DNA from 3 places in the Shewanella sp. 10N.286.51.B7 genome. Region 2 is predicted to be linked to each of the others. Evidence: predicted binding sites of a transcription regulator. Region 2 holds the regulator's gene; each other region holds the start of a gene.

Region 1 (5,363 bases), on a different contig from region 2:
ACTATTTAATCCTCATACGATTCAATTTAATGAGGCCATCATTGTGGCCTTTATCGGCTTGGCCGTGAATGTCGCCAGTATATTTTTATTGGGTGACCACCACCATCATGATCACGACGGGCACTCACACGGACACTCACACGGGCACTCTCATGAGCATTCACATGAACAGGCTGATAAGCTCTCGCACGAACACTGCCATGAAAAAAATCATCACAATAGCCACTCACATGACCATAGCAAAACAGATGAGCATTCCCATGAACATTCTCATGGACACTCTCATGAAAATGGCGAAAAACATCATGACCATAATTTACGCGCAGCCTACATGCACGTAATGGCTGATGCGCTCACGTCGGTATTAGCGATTGTTGCATTGGTGTTCGGTAAGTTTTATGGCTGGCATTGGTTAGATGCTGTTATGGGAATAGTCGGCGCACTTGTGATCACTAAATGGACCATAGGCTTGATGAAGCAAACCAGCCCTATTTTATTGGATGAGAATATTAATGAGGAATATCGCCAGTCAATTAAAACAGCCTTAGCACCTTATGCTGAAGTAAAAGATCTCCATATTTGGAAAATCAGTGGTCATCATTATTCAGCAGCAATTACCTTAGTGTCGACAAAAAATGATATTTCAATCGATGAATATAAGACCTTGCTGAGTCAATTTGATAAAATCAATCATCTGACACTTGAAGTTCATCCATCACCTGATCAAATGACTGATCAAATGACTGATCAGATGGCTTAATCCAGTGACTAATCCAATGACTAATTAAATGGCTATTTAACTAAGTCGATTAACTAAGTCGATTAACTAAGCCGATTAACTAAGCCGATTAACTAAGCTGATTAAGCCTGCCAATTGAGCGAATAGATTGAATGTATTTATGAGTTATCACATGAACGATATTGAAAAGCTGAATCAAACCATTACTGAATTTTATGACAAAATGTCTTCTTGGGAGCAATCCGTTGTAAAGGAAACGGGTTACTCGTTGGCACAAACTCATACGATTGAAGTGCTTGGTATTCACGGCGCCTTAAGAATGAAAGAGCTTGCCCAAAAGCTTGGTATTACAACAGGCACTTTAACGGTTCAAGTGGATAAGTTGGTCAGTCTTAATCTGGTTGAACGCTGCGCTCACCCTGAGGATGGCCGCTCAACGGTCATCAAACTCACAGATGCTGGTGATAAAATTCATCGACAGCACAACCAGTTGCACCTTGACTTAATGAACGACTTAACTCGTCATGTTGCCCCTGAACAAGCAACTGTATTACTGGCATGCTTAGAGAAAATGAATCAAGAATTTTAAGGCTATAGCAATAGAAAAATCGACTATAGCCCCAGAGATAAAAGATTTGGCGGGATTCAAATAAGCATTATAAAAAGCTCACCAAGGCGCCAGTCGCAGCAAAACCTAACACCAACAACACAATGTTTGGTTTACATGTTTTAAGCACCGCAAAACCCGTTAACACCAATGCCATATCAAGCGGTTCTACCACTGCGGAAGTAAAAACAGGACTATACAGCGCGGCAAACAATAAGCCGACAACGGCAGCATTTACCCCAGAAATGGCGCCTGAAATTGCTGGCCTTTCACTAATGGCATGCCAGCTTTTTAAGCCCACCAGCATTAATAAGAAACCTGGTACAAATATCGCAATTGTAGCAACCAGTGCGCCGAGTACCGGCTGTTCTAACCATAAGTCAGCCCCTAAAAAAGTGGCTAAAGTGAACATTGGGCCAGGTACCGCTTGCGCCAGCGCATAACCCGTTAGAAAGCGATCTGAGCTGACCATTTCACCCACATTGGCTTCAAGTAATGGCAGCACAACATGACCGCCACCAAAAACTAAACTGCCCACTTGATAAAACTGCGCAAAAACCTGACCTAAAGTGCCCGTTTGGTTAATAAAGTAAAAGCTCGCCAGTAGACCAACAATAAATATTGAAAGCCATGCATAGTTCAATTTAATCGGCGTGTTATCTGGGGTAATATTCGCGCCTTTAGTCAGTACCATCACACCGATAATCGCTGCTATCAGTAACACCACAGTTTGGGTTAGTAATGACGGGAACAGCATAATGCTTACAGCTGTGCCAACCATGAGCACTCGCGCTGTTTTACGCTGACAGAACTGACCAAACATGCCGAGGGTGGCATCTGCAACGACAACGACAGCTAATAATTTAAGACCATGTATCACACCAGAAACAACTTGGGTTTCTAGCCAGTGAGCACTCGTTACAGCAAGCAGGAAGAGTAAAACAAAAGAAGGTAAGGTAAAGCCAACAAATGCAGCAACCGCCCCCGCAAGACCACCACGGTGGTATCCGATAGCAAAACCAACCTGACTGGAACCAGGTCCTGGCATAAATTGGCTTAACGCCACTAAACTGCCATAACGTTTATCATCAAGCCAGTTCAGCTCATTGACAAAGGTCTGTCTAAAATAGCCAATATGTGCAGCTGGGCCGCCAAAGCTAATAAAACCTAATGCTAAGAATCGAGTAAAAATCTGCCACATAATTAAACTACTTCCATATCGCTTAAATACTGTTTTGCATCAGTACAACGGCGACAGACTTTATAAGGGTGAGCTAGATAAAGTCAGTGCGATTGAGACTAAAGATGCTTTCACGCTAATTATATGACAGTTTAATTTAACTTTTATGACATAGAGATAATCAATTTAATCTTTAAGATTCATTAGCGCGTTTTCACAAAGCTGTTTTAATTGACGCAATTGCTCTGCATCACCACCCACTTTACAACGCATTAATTCAGGAATGCTTTTCGCTTGTTGGTGTAAGGCTTTGCCCGCTTCTGTGAGATGCAGTACGCGAACACGCTCATCGTGTTTATTACGATCACGAATAACCAATGCTTTAGTTTCTAATCGTTTTAATAACGGCGTTAAGGTTCCTGAATCTAAATGCAGTTTTTCACCTAATGTTTTCACGCTAATGCCCGACTCTTTCCACAACACCATCATCACTAAATATTGTGGGTAAGTCAGAGATAATTGATCAAGCAAGGGACGGTAAGCTCGAATGAGCGCATTCGTTGCACTGTACATAGCAAAACAAACTTGATTCTCTAACGCCAAGGGATCCATTTTCTGACTCATGGTGACTCCTTTCTCGATAAAATGAGTGATACAAACCTATGGCGCTATCTTAACATATTTAATTGCGCACAAGTTAATATCCAGATTGTCGAATTATCAAAAAATAGTCTATAGTTTTTCCAGTTTCAGCCGATAACAAAATACTGCTATCTACATGTCGTATTGTATAGCCGCAACTTATGAGTGAATACCCATGTCTTTATCTATCAATGCACCATCATCAATGCCAACTAATATTGATTCTGGCAGTAGTTTAAAAGTGGCTGTGATGGCTAAAAACCAACAAAAAGTGGAAGGACAAATGGCAATGCAGTTAATTGAAGCTGCACAACCTGAGCCTCAACCTGTTGGCAATGCTGGACACATCATCAACACCAAAGCGTAAGTTGAATTAATACTCCCGCTTTAAAACAGTACTAATAAACACTGAATACGCTATGATTTGTTCTATGAGTTATTTAGAACAGGATGTTGATAACAATGTTGACACCAATGCAAACAATTATGCGTATTCAGACTTCACGACTTTCAACTCTCGCTTTTTCAATTTTATTTTTATCGTGCTCAGTTAATGCATCTGACGCCGTCTCCCCCGCTTTTGATTGTCAAAAGGCCAAAAGCCAAGTTGAAGTGTTAATTTGTCAGGACAATCAACTTGCCAAGCTAGATATGCAAATCAATGCAACATATCAAAAAGTGATCAATCAAATTAGCAGCGAAGAAATAGCCCATGTGAAGGCTTTTCAGCGAGGTTGGATTAAAGGTCGCGATGATTGCTGGAAAGCGGAACAAATTAAGCAATGCGTGCAATCGTCTTATGAAACACGATTAACTGAATTACAAATTGCTGCAGGTGAATTTGAAGTACCTGAACCCATTCAATATGAATGCGGCCTTGAAGCAAATGATACGTTAACCAAAGTAACGGCATATTTTTATAATGACACAGCAATTCCCGCAGCAATGCTCACGGTTTCGCCTACATCCGATTATATTAACGCGACGAATTTAGCCTTGTTAACCCGCACGGCATCAGGGGCAAAGTATCAAGGGCAAAACTTTAGCTTTTGGACTCATCAAAGTGAAGCGACTTTCAGCCAATATGCGCAAGCCGATCTCAACTGCAAATCACATTAATATCACCCCGAGATAAAACCAAAAACCATAAAACAAAAAACCATGTCATATGACATGGTTTTCATTGTTATTCTACAGAAACGCTGTTGCGATAAGTGGTTAATTTAAAATAGTGTAACCACGATTAGCCATACAATTACGTACTACGGTTTCTTTTTCTGCCTGATAATTTGCTTCGTTTGCGCGTCTATCACGTGAGCCACCCAGTAAGCCAGAAACAACACCAACACCTGCGCCGATTTTAGCACCGTCAGAACCACTGCCACCTGCAATCGCAGTACCTGCAGCGCCTACAGCTGCACCTTTAGCAGCACTGCTTACCACGCCACGAGAGTTGCTATTTTTTTGCACTTGCTGTGACATTTCAGTGCATTGATGCTCGTCATACACAAAGTCTTTATCGTCTACGCCTGTTTTATCATAAATGATATTTGCGCTTGCAGAGAAAGCAAAAAAAGTCAGTGAAACCAGTAATAATTTTTTCATTTGAATGCCTCAAGCGGAAATTAATGTCGTCACATTGCAATTGTTATCATTCGCAATGTCATTGATATTGTATAGCCTACCTTAATTTTAGCGTAAAAAAGGAATATCACCTTTTACGAATGGAATAATGGTAAATGACACAAGGTTTACTCCACTTAATCTCACAAATATAGCTCACAAATATATTACATAAAGCTATATTTCAAACACAAAAATCAGACTTTAAGCATAAAAAAAGCAGCGTTATTAGCTGCTTTTTATCATCAATAACGCTGATGAGCTTATTAATTTAGCTTACTACTTTCATAAGTGTGGCACATCTGTTGAGCTTGTTCTTCGTTATACTCACGTAGTCCGCTTAACACTAAGGTTTTCACTCCACTGCCGATCACTTTGCCTTCGCTTTTTAATGCAAATTGCAATGTCACATCACCACGCTTACCGTTAATCTCCATGTGCTGCTCTACTAACTCTAAGCTCATTTCAGTGAACTCAAACGTGTCTAAATGAAACGACATGCTTTCGTATATCACTAATGGTCGCGTTGGATTAATCATCATGCCGTATTCTTTCATCATAGGCACTAATAC
Region 2 (5,363 bases):
TGCGCCTTTATCAGCAGTTAGATGATTTAATGGCAAATACAAGAATACCGATTAGAAGTTATCTAGTCATGTCTGCAACCTCTCAAAGAAGAGTGTTACAAGATGCTGTTGAGCATTTTAAAAGAATCCCATTATCAGGGGTGATTTTGACCAAATTAGATGAATCGGTTTCGATTGCTGGCGCATTAAGTGTATTGATTCAAAATGGGTTACCATTAAGCTATATAACAGATGGTCAACGTGTTCCAGAAGATATGCAAGTTGCTGATACGCTTATGCTCGCAAAACAAGCGTTAGCAGCATTAAACGACACCAAACCTCAAACGTCACATGACACTGCGTGGTCAAATGACATGGCCTATGCATTCGAGTAACAATATGACCAGAGATCAAGCAAGTGGTTTACGTATGATGAATCAACCAAATAACGATAAAGTAAAAGTAATTGCAGTCAGTGGCGGCAAAGGCGGCGTGGGTAAAACCAGTGTGTCTATTAATACCGCTGTTGCGCTCGCTGAAAAAGGTAAACGAGTGTTAGTACTCGATGCCGATTTAGGCTTAGCAAATGTTGATGTGATGCTAGGTATTCGAGCAGAACGCAATTTATCCCATGTACTTTCTGGCGAAGCAGAGTTGGACGATATTATTGTCCGTGGCCCTAAAGGTATTGGCATTGTGCCTGCCACTTCAGGGACTCAAGCCATGGTCGAGCTTACACAAGCTCAGCATGTCGGCTTAATTCGCGCCTTCAGTGAAATGAAAACTCAATTCGATATCTTAATTGTCGATACCGCTGCCGGTATATCGGATATGGTGCTGAGTTTCTCCCGTGCCTCACAAGATGTGTTGATTGTTGTTTGTGATGAACCGACATCAATAACCGATGCCTACGCCTTAATTAAAATCCTAAGTCGTGAACATGGCGTGTTTCGTTTTAAAATTGTGGCTAATATGGTCAGAAGTTTGCGCGAAGGCATGGAATTATTTGCCAAACTCAGTAAAGTGACTGATAGATTCTTGGATGTCGCTTTAGAATTAGTTGCTACGGTTCCATTTGACGAAAATTTAAGAAAATCAGTTCGTAAACAAAAATTGGTTGTCGAAGCTTTTCCTAAGTCACCTGCAGCGATTGCTTATCATGGTTTAGCGAATAAAATTATGAGCTGGCCTGTTCCTCAACAGCCAGGCGGCCATCTTGAGTTCTTTGTCGAACGATTAGTTCAACGTAAAGATCAACAAGAGGATTCAACGAGTGAATAAAGCCGCTGCGTATACTCAGTTTGATAATAAAACTTCAATTGTTGAACAGTATGCTCCGTTGGTAAAAAGAATTGCTCATCATATGTTGGCAAGGCTGCCAGCATCAGTGCAATTGGATGACTTATTACAAGCAGGGATGATGGGGTTATTGGAAGCATCATCGAAGTTTGATGGCAGTAAAGGGGCTAAATTTGAAACCTTTGCTGGCATCCGAATTCGTGGTTCAATGATTGATGAAATCCGCCGAGGTGATTGGGTTCCTCGTTCTGTACATCGTAACCAACGTCGTGTTGCCCAGGTTATTGATGAATTAGGACAAGAGCTCGGCCGTGATGCAAAAGATATTGAAATTGCTGAAAAATTAGAGATGACTCTTGAAGAGTATCATCATATTCTAAATGATGTTTCAGTGGGGAAGATCATCGGGATTGAAGATCTTGGTGTATCTGAAGATGTGATTGTAACAGCAGAGTCTACTCCTGATGAGAGCTTTGAGTCACTTGCTGAAATGCAATTTAAATCAGCACTATCTGAAGCAATTACAACATTACCCGAAAGAGATGCGTTAGTTTTGTCGCTATATTATGACGAAGCATTAAATTTAAAAGAAATCGGTGCCATTCTTGAGGTCAGCGAGTCGCGTGTTAGCCAGATATTAAGTCAGGCAATGCTGCGTCTTAAAGGCAAACTCAAGCATTGGACACAGGTATAATTATTAATATAGAGCACAGTGTATGAGCTCACCGGAGGAAACCTTGGACAAGAATATGAAGATTCTTATTGTTGATGACTTTTCAACAATGAGACGTATCATCAAGAACTTGTTGCGAGACTTGGGATTCAACAATACCCAAGAAGCAGATGATGGCTCAACCGCCTTACCAATGTTACAAAAAAGCGAATTTGATTTTGTTGTAACTGACTGGAATATGCCAGGCATGCAAGGTATTGACTTGCTTAAGGCGATTCGTGCTGATGATTCACTCAAGCATTTACCCGTGTTAATGGTAACTGCAGAAGCAAAACGCGAACAGATTATTGCTGCAGCGCAAGCGGGTGTGAATGGTTACGTAGTAAAACCGTTTACTGCTGCAACGTTAAAAGAAAAACTCGATAAAATATTTGAACGTTTAGCATAAGCTAAGGATAAGTTATGCAGGCAGCAATATCAGGGCTGATCGACCTTGAACAAGCAAAGCAACTCGTAAAACTGCTTGAAGATGGCCAACAAGAACAAGCTGATGAAGTCATTCGTGACTTATCAGCGCCTCTTCAGCGGGATTTATTTGATGAAGTCGGAAAGTTGACACGTCAACTTCATAGTTCATTAAATGAGTTCCAAATTGATACCCGTTTAGCCGAACTTGCCAATACTGAAATACCTGACGCAAAAGAAAGATTAAACTTTGTTATCGATATGACAGAGCAAGCTGCAAATAAAACTATGGATGCAGTTGAAGAATGTTTACCTTTGGCCGATACAATAATTAATAACATTCAATCGGTCACACCCATGTGGGACAAATTGATGCGTAGAGACATCGCGTTAAGCGAATTTAAATCTCTGTGTCATGAGGTTCAACATATCATGTCTCATAGCGAGCATGACTCAGGTAGATTAAAGGAATTGCTCAATCAAATTTTGATGGCGCAAGATTTCCAAGATCTAACTGGCCAAATGATCCGTCGTGTTATTGATTTAGTCAGAGAAGTTGAGAGCAATTTAGTCTCCATGCTCACTATTTTTGGCGAAAGCGCAGCAGACTCAACACGGGTCGTTGATGACAATAAAATTGAAGCAGAAGGTCCCATCTTGAATGCTGAAACCCGTGAAGACGTGGTAACAGGCCAAGATGAAGTTGATGATCTGCTATCAAGTCTGGGTTTCTAATTAGGAGTCAAATTTAATGTCTTTTGATGTTGATGAAGAGATACTCCAGGACTTTTTGATTGAAGCTGGTGAAATTTTAGAGCTTCTACAAGAGCAACTCGTCGCTCTTGAAAATAATCCTGATGATGCTGATTTACTTAATGCTATTTTTAGAGGTTTCCACACAGTAAAGGGTGGTGCAGGTTTTTTAAGCTTGGGCCCTATGGTCGACGTTTGTCATGAAGCAGAGAATACCTTTGATTTACTGAGAACCGGTAAGCGTCAAGTAAACGCAGAGTTAATGGATATCATTCTCCAAGCTGTTGATGCTATCAATAGTATGTTTGAGCAAACTCAGCAAGGCCAGCCGCAAGATGATGCTGATCCCGCTTTACTTGAAAAGCTTAAGCTTTTGAGTTCTGGTGCGCCTCTTCCTTCTGAAATCTCTGAGACAGTTGTTGAGACTGAACCTGAAGTTGTGGAAGAGTTCATTGAAGCCATTATCGAACAACCTGTTGCAGCGGCTGAAGCTGAAGTTGTCTCCGATGCAGGAACTTCAGGTAGCATTGATGATATTGATGAAAGTGAGTTTGAAGCTTTACTTGATGCATTACATGGACAAGGGAAAAGCCCAACATCAGTCAATGACGAACCTGTTGCAGGTGTGACAGTAAATGCCACAAGTCCTACCAATGACAGTGCTGCTAGCGATGAAATTAGCGATGATGAATTTGAAGCGCTTCTTGATGAGCTACATGGTTCAGGTGGATTTCAGTCAACGACAGCAAAGAATGAGCCTGCAGCAGTAGCTGAAGAGCCAAAAGTCGATGCTGATGACATTACTGATGATGAATTTGAAAAACTACTTGATGAGTTACACGGTAAAGGTTCTGCACCAGCAGCGGTCACGCCGCCTGTCGAGGCAAGTAAACCTAAAGCCAGCCCACCAAGTGAACCTGCTAAAGCTGAGCCCAAAGCACCAGCTCCTGTAGCTAAAGCTCCAGTTAATAAAGCGCCAGCAAGTAAAGCGCCAGTTGCAAAAGCGCCAGAACCTGCATCTAAAGCTGTGCCCGCTGCGAAAAAAGCAGAACCTGCGAAAACACAAAATGCAATGCCACAAGGTGAGACTACGGTTCGTGTTGATACATCTCGCTTAGACCAAATTATGAATATGGTTGGTGAGCTAGTATTGGTGCGTAACCGTTTGGTGAGTTTAGGTATTTCTCGTGATGACGAAGAGATGTCTAAGGCGTTGGCAAATTTAGATTTAGTGACAGCAGACCTTCAAGGCGCTGTAATGAAAACACGAATGCAACCAATCAAGAAAGTGTTTGGTCGCTTCCCTCGCGTTGTCAGAGATTTGGCACGTACGCTCAATAAAGAAATTGATTTGATCATGGTTGGTGAAGACACCGACCTTGATAAAAACCTTGTCGAAGCACTCGCTGATCCATTGGTTCACTTAGTTAGAAACTCAGTAGACCACGGTATTGAAATGCCGATTACCCGTGAAGCGAATGGCAAGCCAAGAACTGGTACCATTACCTTATCAGCCAGCCAAGAAGGCGATCATATTCTACTAAAAATTGAAGATGATGGCGCAGGTATGGATGCCAACAAATTAAAAGAAATTGCTATCAGTCGTGGCGTGTTAGACGAAGATTCAGCTGCACGCATGACGGATAACGAAGCTTATAATCTAATTTTTGCTCCTGGTTTCTCTACTAAAGTAGAAATTTCAGATATTTCAGGTCGTGGTGTTGGGATGGATGTGGTTAAAACCCGTATCACCCAGCTTAATGGTACTGTTCATATTGATTCCGTTCAGGGCAAGGGAACAATCTTAGAGATTAAAGTTCCACTCACATTAGCAATTATGCCGACTCTAATGGTAGATGTTGCTAAGCAGGTATTTGCTTTACCTCTTTCAAGCGTTAACGAAATTTTCCACCTCGATCTAACTAAAACAAATGTAGTAGATGGACAATTAACCGTTATCGTTCGTGATAAAGCCGTACCGCTATTTTATCTTGAGCAGTGGTTACATCGAAATAAAACTAACTTTATTCATGGTGATAAAAAGCAAGGGCATGTAGTAATTGTGCAACTTGGGACCATGCAAATTGGCTTTGTGGTTGATGCACTGATAGGACAAGAAGAGGTGGTAATTAAACCTCTGGGAAGCATGTTGCAAGGTACGCCAGGTATGGCTGGAGCAACAATTACTTCTGAT
Region 3 (5,363 bases), on a different contig from region 2:
AATCTTCATAACTTAGATCAAGCTTACCGACACGGTCTTTAGAAGAATAAACATTACGAACACGCATAGTCAGCGCATACCAGTCATTTTCTGGTGAGCGATATTGCTCAGGAATATTGTTGTTAAGCGTGTCACTGTTAACATCAACAACTAAGTCTTTTTCGACCAATTCCATAAGGCGCGAAAAATCAGAGGTGAGTACAACGTCAGCAGGAGAAAGACGACCTTCACGAGCAATACGCTCTGCAATACCATCTTTAGCGAATACGACATTGACGTTAATGCCTGTATCCTGGGTGAATTTTTCTAAAATCGGCTCAACAAGAAAAGCTTGTCGGTATGAATAAACAGTAAGATCTTCAGCTGCTGTAGCAGTCATTGATCCCATTGATGACACAGTAGCTAAACCTAACAATGCTAGACTTTTAAACGACTTCATTCCAAATTCTCCTTGGCGTTGCATAACTCACTTCACCTTGTCACAAATATATATGTAACAAAATAGTGAGTGATTGCTTATGGAAATGATAATAATTATCAGTTGCGAAAGGATAATAGATCGCTGCTAAAGGAGCAAGTGTTGTTTATGAATCCATCTTTGAATACCAAGGGGATTTATGTATTTATAAGCAATAAATCATATCCCAAGAGCTGCATAAATTAGATGTCATACAGCTTGTTCAAGGCAGATTACCAATATTTTTCAACGGTGATTTGGCCAGGGGCTCGACGTAAGTTCTTCACTAAACCTTTTTCAATTAATGCTGTTTGCGCATCGGTAATCATTCCAGGATTGCCACAAATCATCACCTGAGAATTATCTTGATTAAGCGCAACTCCAGCTGTCTGTTCAAGAATACCGCTTTGTAATCCATCAGGAATTCGACATGACAAACCACCGCTATATGCTTCGCGGGTGACTAACGGAATAAATATGAATTGGGTTGGGTATTTAGCTTTTAATGCTTCTAACTGTGGTAAATAGGCTAAGTCTTCAATCAAGCGAACACCATACACTAGCACCACTTTATCAAATCGCTGCCAAGGTTCTGCTGTTTCCATCATAGAAATAAATGGCCCAACAGCTGTACCTGTCGCTAAAAACCATAGATGCGGCCCTTGTAAGGCGCCGGTGGGAATTTCATCTAAAGTCATAAAGCCAGCCGCCTTGGTGCTCACTTCAATTGTGTCACCAATACTCAGTGCTTGAAGATCTGGGGAAAGCTGTCCGTCTTCTACAGCAACAGCCAACACTTCGATATAGTCTTTCCCTGGTGGGTTGACCACTGAATAGGCACGCGCAATACGTTTCTCATCACGAATTTGACTCAGCTTGATAAACTGTCCTGCAATAAATGGTTCTACATCTGCTTTGATGCGTAGCGAGAATAACTTCTCATTCCATTCAATACGTTCAATGACGGTACCCGTTGTCCACATAAGCTATTCCTTGAATCTTAGATGAAGAAATCGATTGTATTCATTCAACTTGCGGCGGTGCTGTATTTTGTTTAAAGGTTTCAAGCCCTGCCTGAATTAAACTATAGGTTTGTTCGACCCCTGCTGCAATGTCACCTTCAAGTACTTTCAAACCCGATAATATTTCGGTTGCCTCTTTAAAGCCTTGATCGATAGCACCAGAAATTTTGTCCATAAAAGTATCTAATTGTTCAGAAAACTCCATTTGGCTATTCTGCTGCAGGTGCACCGAAAAGAAATTGGTCGCAAAACTGACTATACGCTCTGCCGTCGCTTCTGGCGAATAATCAACATCGGTTTCTGCTGCTTTTTGTATCGCGTTTTCACCCATTGTAGGTTCAAGCTCAATATTTATCGCATCAATTGCAGCGCGATATAGCAATGCCATCGATTGATCGCCCGCTGCAATACTGACCTTTTCTTGTGCCGCTAAAATACTGCTATTTTTCAACTCGCGGCTTATTTCACTCACTGAAGGTTTTTTTATTTCAGTAGTCTCAGTTAATGGCTTTGAATTCAATTTGTCTGCCGCCTGTTCAGACGGTGATTGACGATTCGATTTAGCATTCATTTGCGTCGGATTATATAACTCCATCACCAGCTCCAATTAACGATTAATTACATTTCAGGTTAGCTCATTTTATCGGCAACTTAATTAAAAACTTAAGCTTTTAGCTTTAATCGGTAAACCATTTTCACAAAGAAAACTGAGCCACGAATATCTGAAGATGAAAATGAGGCTAGAACAATGGGTTAGCTTCATCCATAATCAATTAAGTCAAAAAGTAAACAATTTTACGAATAGCATTCAGCTTAAACGATGCTAAGTTTTGTCACGGTTATCCATTGAACATTTTTAAGGAACAAAAATGCAACCACATTGGTTTATTGTCGGATTAGAGATATTTACTGGGTTATTTTTAGCCTGTATTGCTTTCGGTGTTATCGCGGTTATTTATATGTATATCGTCGATAAAGTACAAACAAAACAGGCGATTCGACATAACTACCCTGTAATTGGCCGCTTTCGATATTTATTCGAGAAACAGGGTGAGTTTTTTAGACAATATTTCTTTGCTCAAGATCGTGAAGAGCTGCCATTTAACCGTGCAGAGCGCAGCTGGATATATCGTGCTGCTAAAAATATTGATCGCACCATTTCATTCGGTTCAACCCAAACACATGACAAGACTGGTACTGTGATGTTTTTGAATGCTGCATTTCCCAAGTATGACTCAGATGAACATACAGACAATATTCTTACCATTGGCGCTGAATGTAAGATCCCCTACCAAACATCCACAATTTGTCATATTTCGGCCATGAGTTTTGGTGCTTTATCACGCCCCGCAGTGACGGCACTGTCCCATGGCGCAGCGCAAGCAGGTTGCTGGCTCAATACTGGAGAAGGTGGATTAAGTGAACATCACTTAAAGGGCCATTGTGATTTAGTGTTTCAAATTGGCACAGCCAAATACGGTGTTCGAGATGAAAACGGCAAACTGGATGACAAAAAGCTAACTGCTATAGCAGCCCACGATAATGTAAAAATGTTTGAAATAAAATTAAGCCAAGGTGCTAAACCGGGCAAAGGCGGTATTTTACCAGGGGTAAAAGTTACCAAAGAAATTGCTGACATTCGAGGTATACCTGTAGGACAAGACTCTATTAGCCCAAATGGCCATGCAGAGTTTAATAGTGTTGCAGATATCATTGATATGATTTGCCACGTTCGCAATGTAACCGGTAAGCCTACTGGTATTAAAGCGGTATTAGGTGACGAGCAATGGCTCAATGATTTATGTGCTGAAATTAACCGCCGTGGAATAGAGCATGCACCTGACTTTTTCACCTTAGATAGTGCTGAAGGTGGTACTGGCGCGGCGCCACAAGCCTTAATGGATCATGTTGGTTTGCCCATAAAAGAAAGCTTACCGATAGTGATTAATTTATTTAGGCAAAAAGGCTTAAAGCAACGGATAAAAGTCATTGCCAGTGGCAAGATGGTACTGCCTTCTCAGGTGGCATGGGCATTAGCAACAGGCGCCGACTTTATCGCTTCAGCAAGGGGTAATATGTTTGCACTCGGTTGCATACAAGCATTGCAATGTAATAAGGATACCTGCCCTACTGGGATCACCACTCATAATAAACACCTGCAACAAGGGTTAGATCCCCATAATAAATCAGCAAGAGTGGCTAACTATAATCGCTCTTTGCATCATGATTTAAAAATTATTGCCCACTCTTGTGGGGTCAGTGAGCCTAGGCAGTTAACTCGCCAGCATGCAAGAATAGTTACAGAAAGTGGCATTTCTATCTCCCTAGATAAGTTTTATCAACAGTATTAGTTTTATTAAAAGACATAAAATGACGCTTTAGTAAAAACTACTAGACTTATTGCTAATATATTGACAACGAATATCTTTGGACTATTGTTAATTTAGGTGTAAAATTGTGATGTAGAGCACATTCCTAGGGACTTATTTTTGAAATCAGAAAACTCAATAATGACGGCTAACAGAACGAATAAAGCAATTTCGTTAACTTGTAGCAACTGCGAAAAGCTATCTGAAATTGAAGGCGAGAAAATCTGTTTCGAACAAGGACAAATCACCAGATTAACGGAAGATGCTAACCCAAATTCAATGATTAAGATGGTCTGTCATAGCTGGTCTAAAAACAGATAGTTTAAAACAGATAGTCTAAAAAATAGTCTTTTAAGCTAATTAGAGACAATTTCAGCAATAAAAAAGCAATCCTAAGGATTGCTTTTTTTATGTGAATTTCATTTTTACGTCTTTAAATAAGCCCGTTTGCTCATGAGGCTTATCGACAGAAGTTTATACCAAAATATCTGCCGCGCTATCATCCGCTTTCAATAAACTATCTTCGCTATCGTTATCATTTATTTTTGCGAGTGTTAGTCCACGGGTAGTCACAATCAAACCTGCGCATAATTCATCATAGACAGACTGCAATTCATCTTGATTCATTTCTCGCTTTTCCAGCGTCGCCATAATCGCAAACCAATCCGTGGTCACTTTATGTTGTGTACCCTCTAAGGCTGCTATTAAAGAAATGTTTTGCACTAACGACCTCCATTTTTAGGCTTAATTACCTGATAATTTCCTATTTACCTAAACGATCTCAATCCTTTCCAGGCAATTAAAGCTAATTATACACAAAAACTGCACTATCAAAGAGAGAAAACGTCTACAAGCTGCACATCAAAGTGTGATTGTTTGCTCATTTTGAATTCGCCACAGTTTTGCATAGACGCCATTTTGTAGTAAAAGCTGTTGATGGGTGCCTTGTTCTGCGATTTTCCCTTGGCTTAACACGACAATTTTATCAGCATCAATAATAGTAGATAGTCGGTGCGCAACAACTAAACTTGTATGGCCTTTTTCTGCGACTTTAAGCGCTGTTAAAATAGCCTGTTCAGACTTGCTGTCTAAGGATGAAGTCGCTTCATCAAACACTAGGATAGGGGCAGATTTTAAAATCGCGCGAGCAATAGAGACTCGTTGCTTTTCACCACCAGACAGCTTTAAACCTCGCTCACCCACTTTGGTTTGCCATTGATTTGGCAACGACTCAATAAAGTCGCTCAAATTAGCTAATTTTACCGCTTCTTTTAATTCTTCATCACTCGCTGAAGGTCTACCATATAAAATATTATTATAAATCGTGTCGTTAAATAGCACGGTATCTTGCGGCACTATCGCAATCGATTGACGTAGTGCTTGCTGAGTTAGTTGTTTAATGTCTTTTCCATCAATCGTTACCGAGCCACTATCAACATCATAAAAACGAAATAACAGTTTAATTAATGTTGATTTACCCGCACCACTTTCACCGACTACTGCCACTTTTTGACC

What was found. Region 2 encodes FliA, which starts transcription of late flagellar genes. Its sites were predicted from a motif close to CTAAAGNTNNNNNNNNNNNNGCCGATA; they were not measured.
Region 1: a site for FliA is predicted at 3,259-3,285, ahead of BCU84_RS16915 (cytoplasmic protein). Genes of this name have one in related genera too.
Region 3: a site for FliA is predicted at 2,121-2,147, ahead of BCU84_RS11675 (DUF5610 domain-containing protein). Genes of this name have one in related genera too.

Annotation. Positions count from the first base shown of each region.
Region 1 covers NZ_MCUF01000061.1:61,085-66,447, reverse strand. The annotation lists gene BCU84_RS16935 (cation diffusion facilitator family transporter) at 1-760, shown strand, start outside; gene BCU84_RS16930 (MarR family transcriptional regulator) at 912-1,328, shown strand; gene chrA (chromate efflux transporter) at 1,396-2,547, opposite strand; gene BCU84_RS16920 (MarR family transcriptional regulator) at 2,713-3,150, opposite strand; gene BCU84_RS16915 (cytoplasmic protein) at 3,344-3,535, shown strand; gene BCU84_RS16910 (lysozyme inhibitor LprI family protein) at 3,631-4,287, shown strand; gene BCU84_RS16905 (RNA polymerase subunit sigma) at 4,387-4,773, opposite strand; gene BCU84_RS16900 (DUF3581 domain-containing protein) at 5,058-5,363, opposite strand, start outside.
Region 2 covers NZ_MCUF01000058.1:65,503-70,865, forward strand. The annotation lists gene flhF (flagellar biosynthesis protein FlhF) at 1-374, shown strand, start outside; gene BCU84_RS15740 (MinD/ParA family protein) at 379-1,260, shown strand; gene BCU84_RS15745 (RNA polymerase sigma factor FliA) at 1,253-1,972, shown strand; gene cheY (chemotaxis response regulator CheY) at 2,016-2,399, shown strand; gene BCU84_RS15755 (protein phosphatase CheZ) at 2,414-3,151, shown strand; gene BCU84_RS15760 (chemotaxis protein CheA) at 3,168-5,363, shown strand, end outside.
Region 3 covers NZ_MCUF01000037.1:91,941-97,303, reverse strand. The annotation lists gene BCU84_RS11685 (Fe(3+) ABC transporter substrate-binding protein) at 1-439, opposite strand, end outside; gene BCU84_RS11680 (ferredoxin--NADP reductase) at 691-1,440, opposite strand; gene BCU84_RS11675 (DUF5610 domain-containing protein) at 1,481-2,074, opposite strand; gene BCU84_RS11670 (FMN-binding glutamate synthase family protein) at 2,349-3,830, shown strand; gene BCU84_RS11665 (hypothetical protein) at 3,969-4,169, shown strand; gene BCU84_RS11660 (hypothetical protein) at 4,323-4,571, opposite strand; gene BCU84_RS11655 (ABC transporter ATP-binding protein/permease) at 4,710-5,363, opposite strand, start outside.